2 regions of the Rathayibacter festucae DSM 15932 genome follow, and region 2 is predicted to be linked to the other one. Evidence: predicted binding sites of a transcription regulator. Region 2 holds the regulator's gene; the other holds the start of a gene.

Region 1 (8,681 bases), 390 kb from region 2:
CGGAGGGCAGCGGGCTGGTCACGACGATGATCCGCGGCGGGCTGTCGACGTTCATGAACTGCAGGTTCGTGCGCAGCTCGCGCAGCGCCTCGGCGAGCGCGTGCTTGCCGTCGGACTTCACGTAGTCGGTCGTGTCCGCCTCGGGCACGATGCGGTTGGTCTCGTTCAGGCGCTTGTCGACGGGGAGCGTGCCGACGACGGGGAGGTCGAACAGCCGCTCGACCACCTCGGCGGTGCGGATGCGGCGGTCGAGGGTGTTGCGGACGAAGGCGTAGACGAGGCCCAGCACGAGGCCGGCCAGTGCGCCGACGCCGAGCACCAGGCGCACGTTCGGGAACTCCGGGGAGGACGGCAGAGCAGCGGACTGGACGCCGGAGAGGCTGACGGTGTCGCCCGCTCCCGACTCCTGGTTCACCTGCTGGATGCGGACGGCGATCGCGTCGATCCAGGCGTCGGCGAGGGTGCGGGCGCCCTCCGGGGTGGACGCCGTCGCGCGGACGTTGAGGATCGGCGACTCCGGGTCGGGAGTGACCTGGACGGCGGTGATCAGCGACTCCGCGGTCACGTCGAGCCCGAGGTTGCCGATGACGATCTCGGCGACGTTCCGCGACTTCGCGATCGGGACGTAGGTGAGGGTGCTCGACTTCGCGACGGAGTCCGCGATCTGGCGGAGGTAGATCGCCTGGCTCGGGTCTCCCCCGGCGTCGGCGACCGCCGCCGAGACGAGGCCCTGCGCCTCCGCGGCGTAGCGCGGCTTCTGGGTCAGCGACCAGCCGTAGGCGACGAGGGTGCCCAGGAGCACGGCTGCGACGATGGCGATCCAGTGATCGCGGAGAAGTCGGAGGACGTCTCTAAGTTCCACAGTGTCAAGTTCCTTCACTGGTCCGGACCGATCGGCGACTGCCGGAGACGGGCTTCAGAATCATTGCACGCCGGTGTATCGACCCCGTTTCGGGGACCGTCAGACGTGCACCCCTTCCGGGGTGGGCGGGAGCGGAGTCGCTCTCGCGATCACGCCGAGCCCGAGCAGCTCGTCGACGGCGGCGGACACCGCGGCCGAGGCGTCGATCCCCTCCGGCGGTCCGCCGAGCTCGGCCAGCACCGCGGCGACGAGGTCGGGCAGATCGGCGCCGCCGGCGGCGGAGCGCCAGAGGACCGGACCGATGCCGGCGAGCCGGATCACCGTGTTCTGGCGGAAGACGAGCAGCTCGCCGCTGGGCAGCGCGAGCGCGTCGTCGACGTCCGCTCGGCGCAGGGAGCCGCCGGGGGCAGCGTCCTCCGCCTCGAGCGGGAGCGCGACGACGTCCTGCCAGACCGCCGGCGCCGGCTCGACCGGAGCGGCGAGCAGACCGTCGACGAGATCGAGCGCGTCGGCCGCCTCGGAGTAGACCAGTCGTTTCGCGCCACCGACCGAGGTGATCGTGCGGACCAGCGCGGAGAGCGCCCTCGGCCGGGCGGCGAGGTAGGAGGTCTGGGGCACCAGGGCGTCGATCGCCACGGTCGGCTCGACCTGCTCGAGGCGGGGCGCGTCGACGCCGTCACGGCGCTCGAGCAGGACGATCCCGGCCAGCACGAGCGGCGCCTGCGGAACGGGGCGCAGACCGAGGTCGACCGGCGAGAGCTGGGCCTTCGGTGCGCTTCCGCTCGCGGGCTTCACGGACAGCGGCTTCGGATAGGGCAGCACGGCGCCGGAGGGAGTCACGGCGACCGTCTCGTCCGTCACGTAGCCGAAGCGCTCCCCCAGCACCCGCGAGGCGGTCGTCTTGCCGGTGCCGGAGGCGGCCACGAACGCCAGCACGCGGCCGTCGTCGGCGGCGACGCCGCAGGCGTGCAGCATCAGGAGGTCGCTGCGGCGCTCACCGATGGCCTCGAGCGTGAGCGTCGACGTGAGCGACTCCTCGAGCTGCGCGACGGAGTGCGAGACGACCCGCACACCGCCCGGCGGGACCGCGCCGGGGAGCGACACCTCGGCCGAGATCACGCGAGCGTCGGCGCTGTCGGCGGCGGCGCAGGAGCGCCAGCTGCTCCGGATCCGGGCGACGTCCTCGTCGGACAGTTCGGGCCCGAACTCGACGCGGAACGGGACCTCGAGGATCGCCAGCGACATGCTGCGCGGTCCGGATCGCTCCGGCCCGGATCGCTCGTCACCGGGCCGGTCGGCACCCGTCTGCACGGAGGAGCTCAATACGCCCCGTCCCTCGCCAGGACCGCGCGCGCGGTCTTGAAGAGGATGACGATGTCGCCGGTCATCGACCAGTTCTCGACGTAGTAGAGGTCGAGGCGGACGGTGTCCTCCCACGACAGGTTGGAGCGTCCGCTCACCTGCCAGAGGCCGGTGATGCCGGGCTTCATCAGGAAGCGGCGGTGCACGTGCTCCTCGTACTGCTCCACCTCGCGCGCCAGCGGCGGGCGGGGTCCGATCAGCGACATGTCGCCGCGGAAGACGTTGAGGAACTGCGGCAGCTCGTCGAGGCTGAAGCGGCGGAGGACGGTGCCGACCTTGGTGACCCGGGGGTCCTTCGCCATCTTGAACAGGATGCTGTTGCCCTCGTCGCGCTGCTGGGCAGCGAGCTCGGCCAGGCGCGCCTCGGCGTCGACCACCATCGAGCGGAACTTCAGCATCTCGAAGGTCGAGCCGTTCAGCCCGATGCGCTCCTGGCGGAACAGGATCGGGCCCGGGCTGGTCGTCTTCACCAGCACCGCGACGACGATCAGCACGGGAGCGCTGAGGATGATCAGCATCGTCGATGCGGCGATGTCGAAGAGCCGCTTCGCGAAGCGCTGGCGGCCGTCGAAGCGCGGGGTCTCGACGTGGATCAGCGGCAGGCCGGCGACCGGCCGGGTGTGGATGCGCGGGCCGCCGATGTCGGTGAGGCTCGGCGCCACGACGAGGTGCTCGCGGCCGGGCTCGAGGGTCCAGCTGAGCTCGCGGATCCGCTGCGGCGCCAGCTCGTCGGAGCTCGTGACCACGACGGTGTCGGCGCCGGTCGCGTCCATCACGGCGCGCACGCCGTCGATCCCGGAGAAGCCGTGCAGCGAGAGGCCCGCGAGCTCCGCCTCGCTGGTGAGCGCCTCGGCGCCGCCGACGGAGGTGGAGACCGCGCCGACCAGCTTGTAGCCGGCCTCGGTGCCGCGGCGGAGCTCGCGCGCCGTGTGCAGCACGCTCGCTCGGGAGCCGAGCAGGACGACCTGGCTGGAGAAGCGACCGACCTTGCGCTGCCGGGTCAGCCAGGAGCGCCAGACGAGGCGGCCGACGCAGATCAGCAGGATCCCGGCGGGGAACGCCGTGATGATGTAGCCGCGCGCCAGCAGGATCTGCAGGAGGTAGGCGATGATCGCGACGATGCCGAACAGCCAGATGGAGGCGTCGACGATCCGCCGGTACTCCACGTAGCCGGTGCCGACGATGCGGCGGTCGCGGGTGTCGAAGACCTGCAGGGCGAGGAGCCAGCCGATCGAGAGGACGACCGAGACCCAGGTGTAGCTGACGGCGATGTCCACGGGGTTGTTGAAGCCCACGTCGGAGTTCAGGTTGAGATCGAACCAGAACAGCTGCGTGCCGAAGACCGAGACGAGGATCGCGACGACGTCGGTGGCGAGGAGGCGCCGGCGGTAGTCCTGCTCCCAGGACGGACGGCGCTTCGGCGGAGTCTCCTGCGAAGCCATCGAACCCCCCGGTCTCGCGTGCTGCGTCGGAAGGCCTGCGTGCGTTTCCGGTGATGTCACGCCCGCAAGGCTACCCACTTCCCTGTTTCATTCGGGTCACGCCTGATGAGCACTGCTCGACACTGCTAGCCGCGCAGTCGGCCGCGGCTCTCCTGCAGGTAGCACGAGCCGCAGAGCGACTCGTAGGTGACCTCGGCCCCGTCGATGGCGACCTGGTCGCCGTCGAAGACGAATCGGCCGTCGACCACCCGGCCGTTGAAGATCGCCTTCCGCCCGCAGCGGCAGATCGTCTTGAGCTCCTCGAGGCTGTGCGCGATCTCGAGAAGCCGCCTGCTTCCGGGGAACGCGGCGGTCCGGAAGTCGGTCCGGATGCCGTAGGCGAGGACGGGGACGTTCTCGAGGATTGCGATCCGGAGCAGATCGTCGACGTGCGACTCGGGCAGGAACTGCGCCTCGTCGACGAGCAGCGCGCTGACGTCGCGAGCCGTCTCGGCGAGCACGCGGGCGCGCGCGGCGGAGAAGACGGCGACCGGATCGCCGTCGGGCTCGAACAGGATGTCCACCGGACGGGTCACGCCGAGGCGGGACACGATGAGCTCGTCGCCCTTGGTGTCGACGGCCGGCTTCGCGAGCAGCACCCGGTGCCCGCGCTCCTCGTAGTTGTGCGCGGCCTGCAGGAGCGAGGTGCTCTTGCCGCTGTTCATCGCGCCGTAGCGGAAGTAGAGCTTCGCCATCAGGTCCTGTCTCTGCTCGTGGGCGGGCGGTGCCCGCGGACCGCGCCCGGCGCGGTCCTCGTGGTCGTGGTCGTGGTCGTGATGGTCGTGGTGATCGTCGTGCCGGCCGCGGTCGTGCCGGTCACTCGAGGAGGCCGTCCTCCGCCGCCCGCCGAATCAGGTCGGCGCGCCGGCTGGCCGGGCGGCCGATCTTGGCGTACTTCTGCCGGACGCGGCGCAGATAGGTCTTCGCCGTCTCGAACTGGACGTTCATTCTCGCGGCGACCTCGGGAGTGCTGGCGCCGGCGACGTAGTGGCGCAGCGCCTCGAGCTCCCCCGCACTCAGGCGCGGACGCTGCTGCGCGGCCACCCCGATCGGCAGCGGGCGCCACTGCGAGGCGGACCCCGCGGTGGAGCGCATGGCCATGGCCGAGCGCGCCGCCTCCATCACGTCCTGCATCGACTGCGCCTTCGTGAGATGCCTGGCGGCGCCGGCCCGCAGCGAGCGCTCGCGGATCTCGTCGTCCTCGCGCTCGGCGAGGACGATCACGGTCGCGCCCGCGGCACGGCAGGTGCGGATCCGCGCCTCGATCGAGATCGGCTCGCTCAGCTCGAAGTCCATCAGGACGACCTGCGTCGGGAACACCGTGCTGGTGACCAGCTCCATCCAGGTGCCGGCGCTGACGACGAGCTCGAAGTCCGGGGCGTTGGCGGCGATCCAGCTGCTCATGCTGTCCAGGAGCAGCTCGTGGTCGTCGAGGATGCCGAGCCGGACCGGTCGCGGGCCGCCGTCGGCGGAGGGGGTCTCGGCGGACCGGGCCTCGACGGACCGGGACTCGGCGGCCCGGGCGGAGGAGCCGGACGTCGGCTCACCGGGGCGAGGGAGCATGCGACGATCCTAGCCGCGGGGCCGGATCGCCTCCGCGGCCCTCTCAGAACAGCGTCGGCTGGCCCACGCCGGGCAGCATCGAGGCGCCGTCCTCGCCCAGCTCGCGGAGGATCAGACCGCCGCCGCGGAGACCGAGGTGCCGGGCCGGCTCGTCGCCGTCCTGCGGGCGGCCGTGCTCGCCGCCCAGGGTCCGCAGCACGCCGAGCGAGGGCAGCGCCGAGGCGCCGCGCGCGGTCGGCCCGAGCGCGGAGGAGCGCATCGAGCCGGTCGCCGGGTCGGCCTCCCCCTCCTCCAGCCGGTGGTCGCGCATCAGCGGGCGGATCCGCGCGGACAGCCAGCGGCGGTACTCGGCGGGCGCGTAGGCGGAGCGCCCGGGATAGAGGGAGCGGTAGCGGTCGAGCAGCTCGGGGTGCTCCTGCGCGAGCCACTGCAGGAACCACTCCTTGACCCCGGGCTTGAGGTAGAGGGTCGAGTACATGATCGTGCTCGCCCCCGCCTCGCGGCAGGCGCGGAGCGAGGCGTCGAGGTGGGCGCGGGTGTCGGTGAGGAACGGCAGGATCGGCATCAGGAAGACCGAGCACTCGAAGCCCGCCTCGCGGGCGGCCGTGACGGTCGCCAGCCGGGCCGCGGCCGACGGAGCGCCGGGCTCGATCGAGCGCTGCAGATCCTCGTCGAACACGGCGATCGAGACGCCGAGGTCGACGGGCACGTGCTCGGCCGCCTCGCGCAGCAGCGGCAGGTCGCGCCGGAGCAGCGAGCCCTTGGTCAGGATCGAGATCGGGGTGCCGGAGGCGGCCAGCGCGGCGATGATGCCGGGCATCAGCCGGTAGCGGCCCTCCGCCCGCTGGTACGGGTCGGTGTTGGTGCCGAGCGCGACGGGGTGCCGCTCCCAGCTCGGCCGGGCGAGCTCCCGGGTGAGCACCTCGGCGACGTTCACCTTCACGACGATCTGCGAGTCGAAGTCGCGCCCGCCGTCGAACTCGAGGTACTCGTGGGTGGGCCGGGCGAAGCAGTAGGTGCAGGCGTGGGTGCAGCCGCGCATCGGGTTGATCGTCCAGCCGAACGGCATCTTCGACGAGGAGTGCACCCGGTTCAGCGCCGACTTGGCGAGCACCTCGTAGAAGGTGATGCCGTCGAACTCGGGGGTGCGGACGGTGCGGACCAGCTCGGTGAGCTTCACCAGGCCCGGGAGCGCGGCCTCGTCCGCCGCGCCGATCGCCTGTCCGCTCCACCTCATGCGTCCATTAGAACATGTGTTCGAACGTTTCCGGTGGACGCATGTTGGTCGAGTAGCCGCGAAGCGGCGTATCGAGACCCGCCGTCCCCAGCCGGTCGGGTCTGCAGACCCTTCTTCTGACGATGGCGGATCTCGATACGCCCGCTGCGCGGGCTACTCGATCAGCATGCGGCTTCGCGCCCTCGGTGCTCAGACGGAGGCGCGGAGCGCGAGCGCCTCGGAGGTGGCGGCGACGGTGCGCTCGGCCGTCTCCGGGGCGTCGTTGAGAGTCGAGCCGTAGCTGGGGACGAGCGAGCGGATCCGCGGCTCCCAGGCCTTCATCCGGTCGGGGAAGCAGCGTTTGACGATGTCGAGCATGATCGGCACGGCCGTCGAGGCGCCGGGCGAGGCGCCGAGCAGGCCGGCGATCGTGCCGTCCGCGCCGGTGATGACCTCGGTGCCGAACTGCAGCACGCCGCCCTTCTTCTCGTCCTTCTTCATCACCTGGACGCGCTGGCCGGCGGTGATCAGGTACCAGTCCTCGGAGCGGGCGGTGGGCAGGAACTCCCGCAGCGCCTTCATCTTCTTGTCGCGGCCGGCCAGCACCTCGCCGAGCAGGTACTTCATCAGGTCGAGGTTGTCGCGGGCGACGGCGAGCATCGGGCCGATGTTGTGCGGGCGGATCGACAGCGGCAGGTCGAGCCACGAGCCGCGCTTGAGGAACTTGGGGGTGAAGCCGGCGTACGGGCCGAACAGCAGCGAGGCCTGGCCGTCGACGACGCGGGTGTCGAGGTGCGGGACCGACATCGGCGGGGCGCCGACGGCGGCCTTGCCGTAGACCTTCGCCTGGTGCCGGGCGACGATCGCCGGGTTGTCGGTCCGGAGGAACTGCCCCGAGATGGGGAAGCCGCCGAAGCCCTTGATCTCGGGGATGCCGGACTTCTGCAGCAGGTGCAGCGCACCGCCGCCGGCGCCGACGAAGACGAAGCGGGCGACGACCTTCTTGGGCGTGCCGCCGACCTTCTGCTTGAGGTCCAGGCGCCAGGTGCCGTCCTTCTGCCGGGTGATGCCGGTGACCTCGTGGCCGGTGTCGAGCGTGCCGCCGTGCGCGACGACGTGGTCGAAGAGCTGGTGGGTGAGCGCGCCGAAGTCGACGTCGGTGCCGGCCGGGATGCGCGTCGCGGCGTAGGGTCCACCGCCGGCGGGGCGCTGCTCCATCAGCAGCGGCGCCCACTCGTGGATGGTCTTCGTGCTCTCGGTGAACTCCATGCCGGCGAAGAGCGGCTGGTCCTTCAGCGCCTCGTAGCGCTTCCGGAGGTACTCGACGTTGGCCTCGCCGTGCACGAAGGTCATGTGCGGAGCGGAGTTGATGAAGCTCGAGGGCTCGCGGATGTCGCCGGCCTCGACCAGGCTCGACCAGAACTGCCGCGAGATCTGGAACTGCTCGTTGATCTGGATCGCCTTGGCGGGGTCGACGGAGCCGTCGGCCGCCTCGGGCATGTAGTTCAGCTCGCAGAGGGCGGCGTGGCCCGTGCCCGCGTTGTTCCAGGGGTTCGACGACTCCTGCGCCACGTCGCCGAGGCGCTCGTACGCGGCGATGGTCCAGTCGGGCTGGAGCTTGGTGAGGAGTGCACCGAGGGTGGCACTCATGATGCCCCCACCGATGAGGGCGACGTCGACCGGTTCCGAGGAGTTCACGAGAGTCGAGTTTACCGTCGGGCGCCGGGCGGGAGGCGGGCCGGGGGGTCGCTCGCCCATCAAATTGACGGCTTTTCCCGTCGTGGGGCGGCGGCGGCGGCCGCTGCTCGGACACGTGGGTCTCGATACGCCGCTGCGCGGCTACTCGACCAGCATGCAACCACCGCGGCGCGCAGGCGGGCGCACCCCATGCAACCGCCGCGGCGCGCAGGCGGGCGGACCCCATGCAGGTGCCGCGGCGCGCAGGCGGGAGCACCCCCTGCAGGTGCCGCGGCGCGCGGGGGCGCACCCCATGCAGGTGCCGCGGCGCGCAGGCGGGCGCCCCATGCTGATCGAGTAGCCCTCGCAGAGGGCGTATCGAGATCCACCGTCGGAGAGACGGCGGCCGGAAGCCACCGTCCTGAAGGCGTGGGTCTCGATACGCCGCTCCGCGGCTACTCGACCGGCATGGCGCTCCGCCGGGTCAGGCGACGGGCTGCTTCGCCGCGATCAGCTCGGC
Region 2 (8,681 bases):
GTCCTCGCGCTGTCCGCACCGCGGGACGTCCTCGTCGAGCGGCTCGACCGCCGGGTCGAGCGGATGTGGGCGGGCGGCATGCTCGACGAGGTCGAGCGCCTCGTGCCGCTCGGCATCGAGCGGGGCGTCACCGCCAGCCGGGCCATCGGCTACGCCCAGGCGCTCGCGCAGCGCTCGGGCGAGCTGACCCAGGAGGAGGCGATCGCCTCCACCCAGGCGCTCACCCGCCGCTACGCCCGCCGGCAGAACAGCTGGTTCCGCCGCTACCAGGCGGCGCGCTGGCTCCCGTTCGACGCTCCTGACCTCCTCGAGCAGGCGCTCGCCCTCGCCCAGGTCGGGGCTCCAGCGCCTCGCTAGGCTGAGCGCCATGACGATCGAGCTGCACTTCACCAAGGGCCAGGGCACCGGCAACGACTTCGTGCTCTTCAGCGACCCGGACGGTGAGGTGGACCTCTCGCCCGCGCAGATCGCGATGATCTGCGACCGGCACTTCGGCGTCGGCGCCGACGGCATCATCCGCGCGGTCCGCTCCCGCGCCCTCGCCGACGGCGCGGCCGCCCTCGAGCAGGAGCCCGAGGCGGAGTGGTTCATGGACTACCGCAACGCCGATGGCTCGATCGCCGAGATGTGCGGCAACGGCATCCGCGTCTACGCGGCGTTCCTGCTCGCCGGCGGTCTCGCGACCCTCGAGCAGGGCGACACCCTCCCCATCGGCACGCGCGCCGGGGTCCGCGACGTCACCCGCAGCGGTGCCGGCTTCCAGGTCGACCTCGGCCGCTGGGAGCTGGCCGGCGGCGAGCCGCTCGTCCGGGCCAAGGAGCTGAAGGTGCCGCGTCCCGGTCTCGGGCTCGACCTCGGCAACCCGCACATCGTCGTCGCGCTGAGCAACGACGAGGAGCTGGACGAGGCCGACCTCAGCTACATCCCGCAGATCGAGCCGGAGCCGGCCGACGGGGCGAACGTCGAGTTCGTCGTGCCGGGCGAGCCGCTGGTGCACGACGGCATCGGCCGGATCCGGATGCGCGTCCACGAGCGCGGCAGCGGCGAGACGCTCAGCTGCGGCACGGGCGCCGCCGCGGCGGCCCTCGCCGTGCGCTACTGGGCCGGAGCGCGCGCTCCGCAGTCCTGGCGCGTGGAGGTCCCCGGCGGCACGCTGGGCGTGACGATGTTCCCGACCGAGGAGGGCGAGCACGTCGGCCTGTCCGGCCCGGCCGACCTCGTCTACACCGGCACGATCCGGATCGACTAGCTCGGGATCGACCGGCTGGGCACCGATCCGTTCCGGCGAGCGCGGCCGATTCCCGCGATCAGGCGGTGCGCGTGGTGCGGATGACGCGGAAGCCCTTGGCGGAGGAGATCCGGTCGACCTCGAGCCGGCCCTCGAACGTCTCGGTCAGCCAGGTCAGCAGCGAGTCGGCGCCGAGATTGCGCTGGACGACGAGCCATGCCTCCGCTTCCGGCTCGAGGCGCGGCAGCCAGCGCTCGAGCAGTGCGTGCAGCTCGGCCTTGCCGACCCGGATCGGCGGGTTCGACCAGACGGCGGCGAAGCGGACGTCCTCGGGAACATCCTCGGGCAGCACGGCGTTGACATTGGAGACACCGAGTTCTGCGCAGTTGCGGCGGACGAGCTCGAGCGCCCGCTGGTTGACGTCGACCGCCCACACCCGGGCGTCGGGGGAGCCGAGCGCCAGGGCGAGCGAGATCGGTCCCCAGCCGCAGCCGAGATCCAGGAGGTCCCCGCTCGCGGGGGCGTCGGGGACCGCGTCCAGCAGGACCCGGGTGCCGAGATCGACGTGGCCGGGGCTGAACACCCCGCCGGCGGTCGTGACCTCGAGGTCGCGGCCGGCGATCCGGGCGCTGATCCTGCGGGGTCGGAGGTCGCCGTCGGGAGTGCTGGTGAAGTAGTGCTCGGCGGCCATGAGAAGTGAACTTATCAACAGCTGAGGAGTTAGTGTTATCCGGATGACGGAAGACCTGAACGAGACCGACACGACCGAGGCCGTGGACGTCGTCTCGCGGGTCCTGGCGAACGCGCAGTCGCGCTCGTCGGGATATTCGCGGTTCGTCGCGGGCGGAGCCCAGGCGCTGCAGAGCGCCGGAGGCGACGTCGAGCGCGACGCCGAGCAGACCAGCGACGGCGATCAGTTCGATCGCGAGGACCGGCAGGCGCTGCGGCGCGTGGCCGGCCTCTCCACCGAGCTCGAGGACGTCACCGAGGTCGAGTACCGCCAGCTGCGCCTCGAGAACGTGGTGCTGATCGGCGTGTACTCGCAGGGCTCGATCGAGGACGCGGAGAACTCGCTGCACGAGCTCGCCGCCCTGGCCGAGACCGCGGGAGCGACCGTCCTGGACGGTCTGCTGCAGCGCCGGCCGCACCCCGATCCGAGCACCTACCTGGGCAAGGGCAAGGCGGAGGAGCTCGCCGGGCTCGTCGCCGCCCTCGGCGCCGACACGGTCGTCGCCGACACCGAGCTGGCTCCGAGCCAGCGCCGCTCGCTGGAGGACGTGGTGAAGGTCAAGGTCATCGACCGCACGGCCGTCATCCTCGACATCTTCAGCCAGCACGCCACGAGCCGCGAGGGCAAGGCGCAGGTCGAGCTCGCGCAGCTCGAGTACCTGCTGCCGCGCCTGCGCGGCTGGGGCGAGTCGATGTCCCGCCAGGCCGGTGGCCAGGTCGGCGCCGGCGCCGGCATGGGCTCGCGTGGTCCGGGTGAGACGAAGATCGAGCTCGACCGCCGCCGCATCCACACCCGCATGGCGCGCCTGCGCAAGCAGATCACCGCGATGAAGCCCGCCCGGGAGGCGAAGCGCGCCAACCGCAAGCGCAACGCGGTGCCGTCGGTCGCCATCGCCGGCTACACCAACGCCGGCAAGTCCAGCCTGCTCAACCGGATGACGCACGCGGGCGTGCTCGTCGAGAACTCGCTCTTCGCGACACTCGACGCGACGATCCGCAAGTCCGAGACCCCGGACGGGCGCGGCTACACGCTCGCCGACACCGTCGGCTTCGTGCGCGCCCTGCCGCACCAGCTGGTGGAGGCGTTCCGCTCGACCCTGGAGGAGGTCGCCGACTCGGACATCATCGTCCACGTCGTCGACGCCTCGCACCCGGACCCCGCGGGGCAGATCGCGACCGTCCGGGACGTCATCGGCGAGGTGGGTGCACGGAGCATCCCCGAGATCATCGCGTTCAACAAGTCCGATCTCGTCGACGAGGGCCAGCGGCTCGTGCTGCGCGGTCTCGCCCCCGGCGCCGTCTTCGTGTCGGCGCGCACCGGCGAGGGGATGGACGAGCTCCAGGCGAAGATCGCCGAGATCCTGCCGGAGCCGCAGATCGAGATCGACCTGCTCGTGCCGTACGACCGCGGCGACGTGGTCTCCTCGCTGCACCGCAACGGCCGGATCCTCTCGACGCAGTACGTCGAGGGCGGCACGCACGTCCACGCGCTCGTGCACGAGGACCTCGCCGGCTCGCTCGGCGAGTTCGCGGCTCCCGTCGCCGCCGTCGAGGTGTAGCGGCGGGGCCGTCACCTGCGCTCGAAGCGCCCGCGACCACGGATCACCTCCGCGGTCGCGGGCGCTTCGTCGTCACGCTGCGCGAGCTGCTCGCCGTGCCTCCCGGTGAATGCAGGAGGGGCGGACGGCTCGATGCCGTCCGCCCCTCCTGCGCGTGTGCGCCGCCGCGTCAGACGGAGCGGAGCACCGCGACGATCTTGCCGAGGACCTCGGCCTCGTCGCCGAGGATCGGCTCGAAGTTGGAGTTGCGGGGGAGCAGCCAGGTGTGGCCGTCGCGCTGGCGGAGGACCTTGACGGTCGCCTCGCCGTCGAGCATCGCGGCGACGATCTCGCCGTTCTCCGCGGTGCGCTGCGAGCGGACGACGACCCAGTCGCCGTCGCAGATGGCGGCGTCGATCATCGACTCGCCGACCACCTTGAGCATGAAGAGCTCGCCCTTGCCGACCAGCTGGCGGGGGAGCGGGAAGACCTCGTCGATCTGCTGGTCCGCCATGATCGGCACGCCCGCCGCGATCCGGCCCACCAGCGGCACCATCGCCGCGTCGGCGACCGTCGCCGTCGACTCGAACGAGCCGTCGTCCTCGGTCGAGCTCGGCACGTCGATGAGGATCTCGAGCGCCCGGGGGCGGTTGGGATCGCGGCGCAGATACCCGCTCAGCTCGAGCTGGTTGAGCTGGTGGGTCACGCTGGAGAGCGAGGCGAGGCCGACGGCGTCGCCGATCTCCCGCATGCTCGGCGGATAGCCGCGGCTGGACACCGAGCGCTGGATGGCGTCGAGGATCGCGAGCTGCTTCGCGCTGAGATTCTTCCGGCGGCGGCCCGCCGCGGGCTTCGCCGCCGCCTTCGCCTTCGGCGCCGGAGTCGTCGTCCTGGCCGCCTTCGCCCCGGCCGTCTGCGCGTCGCTCACGATCGTCCCTCTCTCGGTGCGCACGCCGCGTGCGCGCCCTCTCCGTCCGCGTCGAGCACCGATGTCGGTGGTCGCTGCTGTACTGACTGCGGACTCTCGAAACTGTATCCGGCGGGGGTCCGCGTTCGAAACATTCGTTCGAGTGTGTCGCGCGATTCAGCAATGGATGCGACGCGACCGGGTCTTGCCCGGCGCGGTATTCGAAGATATATTCGGAACAGAGGTTCGGACCGGGTCCTCCCGGCCGAGGCCCCGGCCCGAACCCCTGCTGAAAGGAGCGATCACCATGACCGCACAGCCCTCCACCATCGCGCAGCACCAGCCCTCCGCGCAGCACGTCACCCCTGCCGAGCAGCCCGGTGCGCGCACCCGCCTGCGCCTGACCCGTCGTGGTCGCGCCGTCCTCGCGACGCTCGGCGCCCTGCCCCTCGTCGCGGGCGCCTTCGTCTTCGGACTCAACGGCGGCGGAGCCGTCGCCTCGGGCGAGAGCGCCGACGTTGAGTTCCAGTACGTCACCGTCCGCGCCGGCGAGTCCCTCTGGTCCCTCGCGGAGGAGCTCGCACCGGACTCCGACCCGCGCGACGTCGTCTACGACATCCAGTCGCTCAACCAGCTGGCGAACGCCGGCCTCGAGCCCGGGCAGCGCCTCGCGATCCCGGCGCAGTACGACCTCGCGGACTGATCGAGCGCACCGAGTGCCCCGGTACCATTCCGGGGTGACGACTCTCGACGATCTCCCCCTCCGCGACGACCTGCGCGGTCAGCAGCCCTACGGCGCTCCGCAAGCCGTCGTGCCCGTGGCCCTCAACGTCAACGAGAACACCCACCCGGTCCCTGACGACGTCATCGCCGACATCGTCGAGCGGGTGTCCGTCGCCCTCCGCACGGTGAACCGCTACCCCGATCGCGAGTTCCGGGAGCTGCGCGACTCCCTGGCCGGCTACCTCGGCCACGGTCTGACCGCCGACTCGATCTGGGCTGCCAACGGCTCGAACGAGGTCCTCCAGCACGTCCTGCAGGCCTTCGGCGGCCCCGGCCGCTCACTGCTCGGCTTCTCGCCGACCTACTCGATGTACTCGATCCTCGCCTCCGGCAGCGGCACGCGCTGGGTAGGCGTCGACCGCGAGGACGACTTCCGGGTGTCCGCGTCGTACGCCGCCGACGCGGTGCGCCGCGAGCGCCCCGACATCGTCTTCCTCTGCGCGCCGAACAACCCCACCGGAACCCCGCTGGACCTCGAGACGATCGCCGCCGTCTACGACGCGACCGACGGCATCGTCGTCGTCGACGAGGCCTACGCCGAGTTCGCCGGCCGTGACGCGCCGACCGCCCTCAGCCTCCTCGAGGGCCGCCCTCGCCTGCTCGTCTCCCGCACGATGAGCAAGGCCTTCGCCTTCGCCGGCGTCCGCCTCGGCTACCTCGCCGCGGACCCCGCCGTCGTCGACGCCCTCCGCCTGGTGCGCCTGCCGTACCACCTCTCCGCGCTGACCCAGGCGGCCGCGACCGCGGCGCTCGCCCACGCGGACGAGATGCTCGCGATGGTGGGCGAGATCATCGTCCAGCGCGACCGGATGATCGACGGACTGCGCGAGCTCGGCTACACCCCGCACGAGACCGGCAGCAACTTCGTCCTCTTCGGCGGCGTCGCCGACCCCGGCGCGATGTTCGAGGCGCTGCTCGCGCGGGGCATCCTGATCCGCGACGTCGGCATCCCGAACCACCTGCGAGTGAGCGCGGGCACCGAGGCCGAGACCACCGCCTTCCTCGAGGCGGTCGCCGCGCTGCCCGCCCCGTCGGCGGACCCCGCGGTCGCCCTGGCCCGCGAATAGCCGCCCGGAGGGTCGGCGGCCCCCGAATACACTGGAGACCATGACCTCCTCGAGCGCCGCTCCCGGGCGCACCGCCTCCCTCCGTCGTGCCACCAGCGAGTCGAGCATCGAGCTGTCGATCGACCTCGACGGCACCGGTGTCGCGGACCTCTCCACCGGCGTGCCCTTCTTCGATCACCTGCTGACGGCGTTCGCGAAGCACTCGCTGACCGACCTGACCGTCCGCGCCACCGGCGACATCGAGATCGACATCCACCACACCGCCGAGGACATCGGCATCGTGCTCGGCACCGCGATCAAGCAGGCGCTCGGCGACAAGGCCGGCATCTCCCGCTTCGGCGACGCCCTCGTCCCGCTCGACGAGGCGCTGGTCCAGGCCGTGGTCGACATCTCCGGCCGTCCCTACCTCGTGCACGGCGGCGAGCCGGAGGGCTTCGCGCTGCACCTGATCGGCGGCCACTTCACCGGATCGATGGTCCGCCACGTCTTCGAGGCGATCGCCTTCAACGCCGGCCTGACCGTGCACGTCACCGTGCTCGGCGGGCGCGATCCGCACCACATCGCCGAGGCCGAGTTCAAGGCGTTCGCGCGCGCGTTCCGCCAGGCCAAGGCCTTCGATCCGCTGGTCGCCGGGGTGCCGTCGACGAAGGGCGCGCTGTGAGCGGCGCCCGGCCGTCCGTCGTCGTCTACGACTACGGCTCCGGCAACGTCCACTCGGCCGTCAAGGCGCTCGAGCTCGCCGGTGCCGACGTCGAGCTGACCTCCGACCGCACCCGCGCCCTCGAGGCCGACGGCCTGCTGGTCCCGGGGGTCGGCGCGTTCAGTGCGGTGATGTCGGCGCTGACGGCGGCGCGCGGCGGCGAGATCATCGAGAAGCGCCTCGCCGGCGGTCGCCCGGTGCTCGGCATCTGCGTCGGGATGCAGGTGCTCTTCGAGCGCGGCGTCGAGCGCGGCGTCGAGAGCGAGGGCCTGGGGGAGTGGCCGGGAACGGTCGACCTGCTCCCCGCCGAGGTCGTGCCGCACATGGGCTGGAACACCGTCGACGTGCCCACCGGCTCGCGGCTGTTCGACGGCATCGAGGACGAGCGCTTCTACTTCGTGCACTCGTACGGCGCCCGGGAGTGGACGCTGGACGTCATGCCGCCGTTCCCGCGCCCGGCCGTCACCTGGGCCGACCACGGCGGCCGCTTCATCGCCGCGGTGGAGAACGGCCCGCTCTCGGCGACGCAGTTCCACCCCGAGAAGTCCGGCGCCGCGGGCCTGCGCCTGCTCTCGAATTGGCTGGGCGGGCTCCGCACGAACTAGGATCGGCCGGTGGTCGGCGGCTCCCCGAGCGCCGCGGCCGCACCAGCTCCGAGACTGAGGATGACGATGAGCGAGTTCACCAAGGCCCCGGGCCTGGTCCTTCTCCCCGCGATCGACGTGGCCGGCGGCAAGGCCGTCCGCCTGACGCAGGGCGAGGCGGGCACCGAGACGAACTACGGCGACCCGATCGACGCGGCCGGCGACTGGGCCGACCAGGGCGCGGAGTGGATCCACCTCGTCGATCTCGACGCCGCCTTCGGCCGCGGTGACAACCACGGCATCATGAAGAAGGTCATCCGCCAGGTCAAGGGCGTCAACGTCGAGCTCTCCGGCGGCATCCGCGACGACCGCAGCCTGGAGTCCGCGCTCAACGCCGGGGCGAAGCGCATCAACCTCGGCACGGCCGCTCTGGAGAACCCGGAGTGGGCCGCCAGCGTCATCGCGCAGTACGGCGACCAGATCGCGGTCGGCCTCGACGTGCGCGGCACCACCCTCGCGGCGCGCGGCTGGACCAAGGAGGGCGGCGACCTCTGGCAGGTCCTCGAGCGCCTCGAGGAGGCCGGCTGCACCCGCTACGTCGTCACCGACGTCACCAAGGACGGCACCCTCAAGGGCCCGAACCTCGAGCTGCTCGAGCAGGTCATGGCGCGCACCCACCGCCCCGTCATCGCCTCGGGCGGCATCTCCAACCTCGACGACATCGCGGCGCTCCGCGACCTCGTGCCGCAGGGCCTCGAGGGCGCGATCGTCGGCAAGGCGCTCTACGCCGGAGCGTTCACGCTCGCCGAGGCGCTCGACGTCGCCTCCGAGTGACCGGATCGCCCTCGGGTGAGGGCCGGGCGCTCCCCGCGCACCTGACCGACTCGGCCGGGACCCCGTGGGCCGGCCGCCACTTCGAGCAGAGCGCCTCGACGGACGACGACGGCAGCGCGCCCGAGGCCCTGGTCCGGGCCCTTCGCTCGTTCGGCGCCGGCGACGCGGGCCCGGAGGCGGTGGTCGACGCGCTGCGCGTCTCGCGCCTGCTCATCCCCCTGGTCGCGAAGCTCGGCGAGGAGGCCGAGGGGGTCGCCGGGCTCCGCGCCGACAAGTCGCAGGAGCTGTCGATCGTGACGGTCGCCGGGCCG

The links. The regulator LexA, encoded in region 2, represses DNA repair genes until DNA is damaged. The targets are predictions, from matches to a motif close to TCGAACANNTGTTCGA.
Positions count from the first base shown of each region.
Region 1: C1I64_RS11430 (Rv2578c family radical SAM protein) is a predicted target of LexA. The motif match lies at 6,514-6,529, and genes of this name have one in related genera.

Region 1 is NZ_CP028137.1:2,457,868-2,466,548, forward strand. Features, by position in the region: gene C1I64_RS11405 (tyrosine-protein kinase domain-containing protein) at 1-862, opposite strand, end outside; gene C1I64_RS11410 (hypothetical protein) at 962-2,107, opposite strand; gene C1I64_RS11415 (sugar transferase) at 2,182-3,666, opposite strand; gene C1I64_RS11420 (thymidine kinase) at 3,792-4,400, opposite strand; gene C1I64_RS20770 (hypothetical protein) at 4,400-4,525, opposite strand; gene C1I64_RS11425 (response regulator transcription factor) at 4,522-5,268, opposite strand; gene C1I64_RS11430 (Rv2578c family radical SAM protein) at 5,312-6,505, opposite strand; gene C1I64_RS11435 (malate:quinone oxidoreductase) at 6,695-8,242, opposite strand; gene C1I64_RS11440 (aspartate-semialdehyde dehydrogenase) at 8,646-8,681, opposite strand, start outside.
Region 2 is NZ_CP028137.1:2,063,972-2,072,652, reverse strand. Features, by position in the region: gene miaA (tRNA (adenosine(37)-N6)-dimethylallyltransferase MiaA) at 1-357, shown strand, start outside; gene dapF (diaminopimelate epimerase) at 368-1,249, shown strand; gene C1I64_RS09700 (class I SAM-dependent methyltransferase) at 1,308-1,919, opposite strand; gene hflX (GTPase HflX) at 1,963-3,516, shown strand; gene lexA (transcriptional repressor LexA) at 3,686-4,297, opposite strand; gene C1I64_RS09685 (LysM peptidoglycan-binding domain-containing protein) at 4,710-5,105, shown strand; gene C1I64_RS09680 (histidinol-phosphate transaminase) at 5,140-6,252, shown strand; gene hisB (imidazoleglycerol-phosphate dehydratase HisB) at 6,293-6,913, shown strand; gene hisH (imidazole glycerol phosphate synthase subunit HisH) at 6,910-7,557, shown strand; gene priA (bifunctional 1-(5-phosphoribosyl)-5-((5-phosphoribosylamino)methylideneamino)imidazole-4-carboxamide isomerase/phosphoribosylanthranilate isomerase PriA) at 7,624-8,370, shown strand; gene C1I64_RS09660 (SseB family protein) at 8,367-8,681, shown strand, end outside.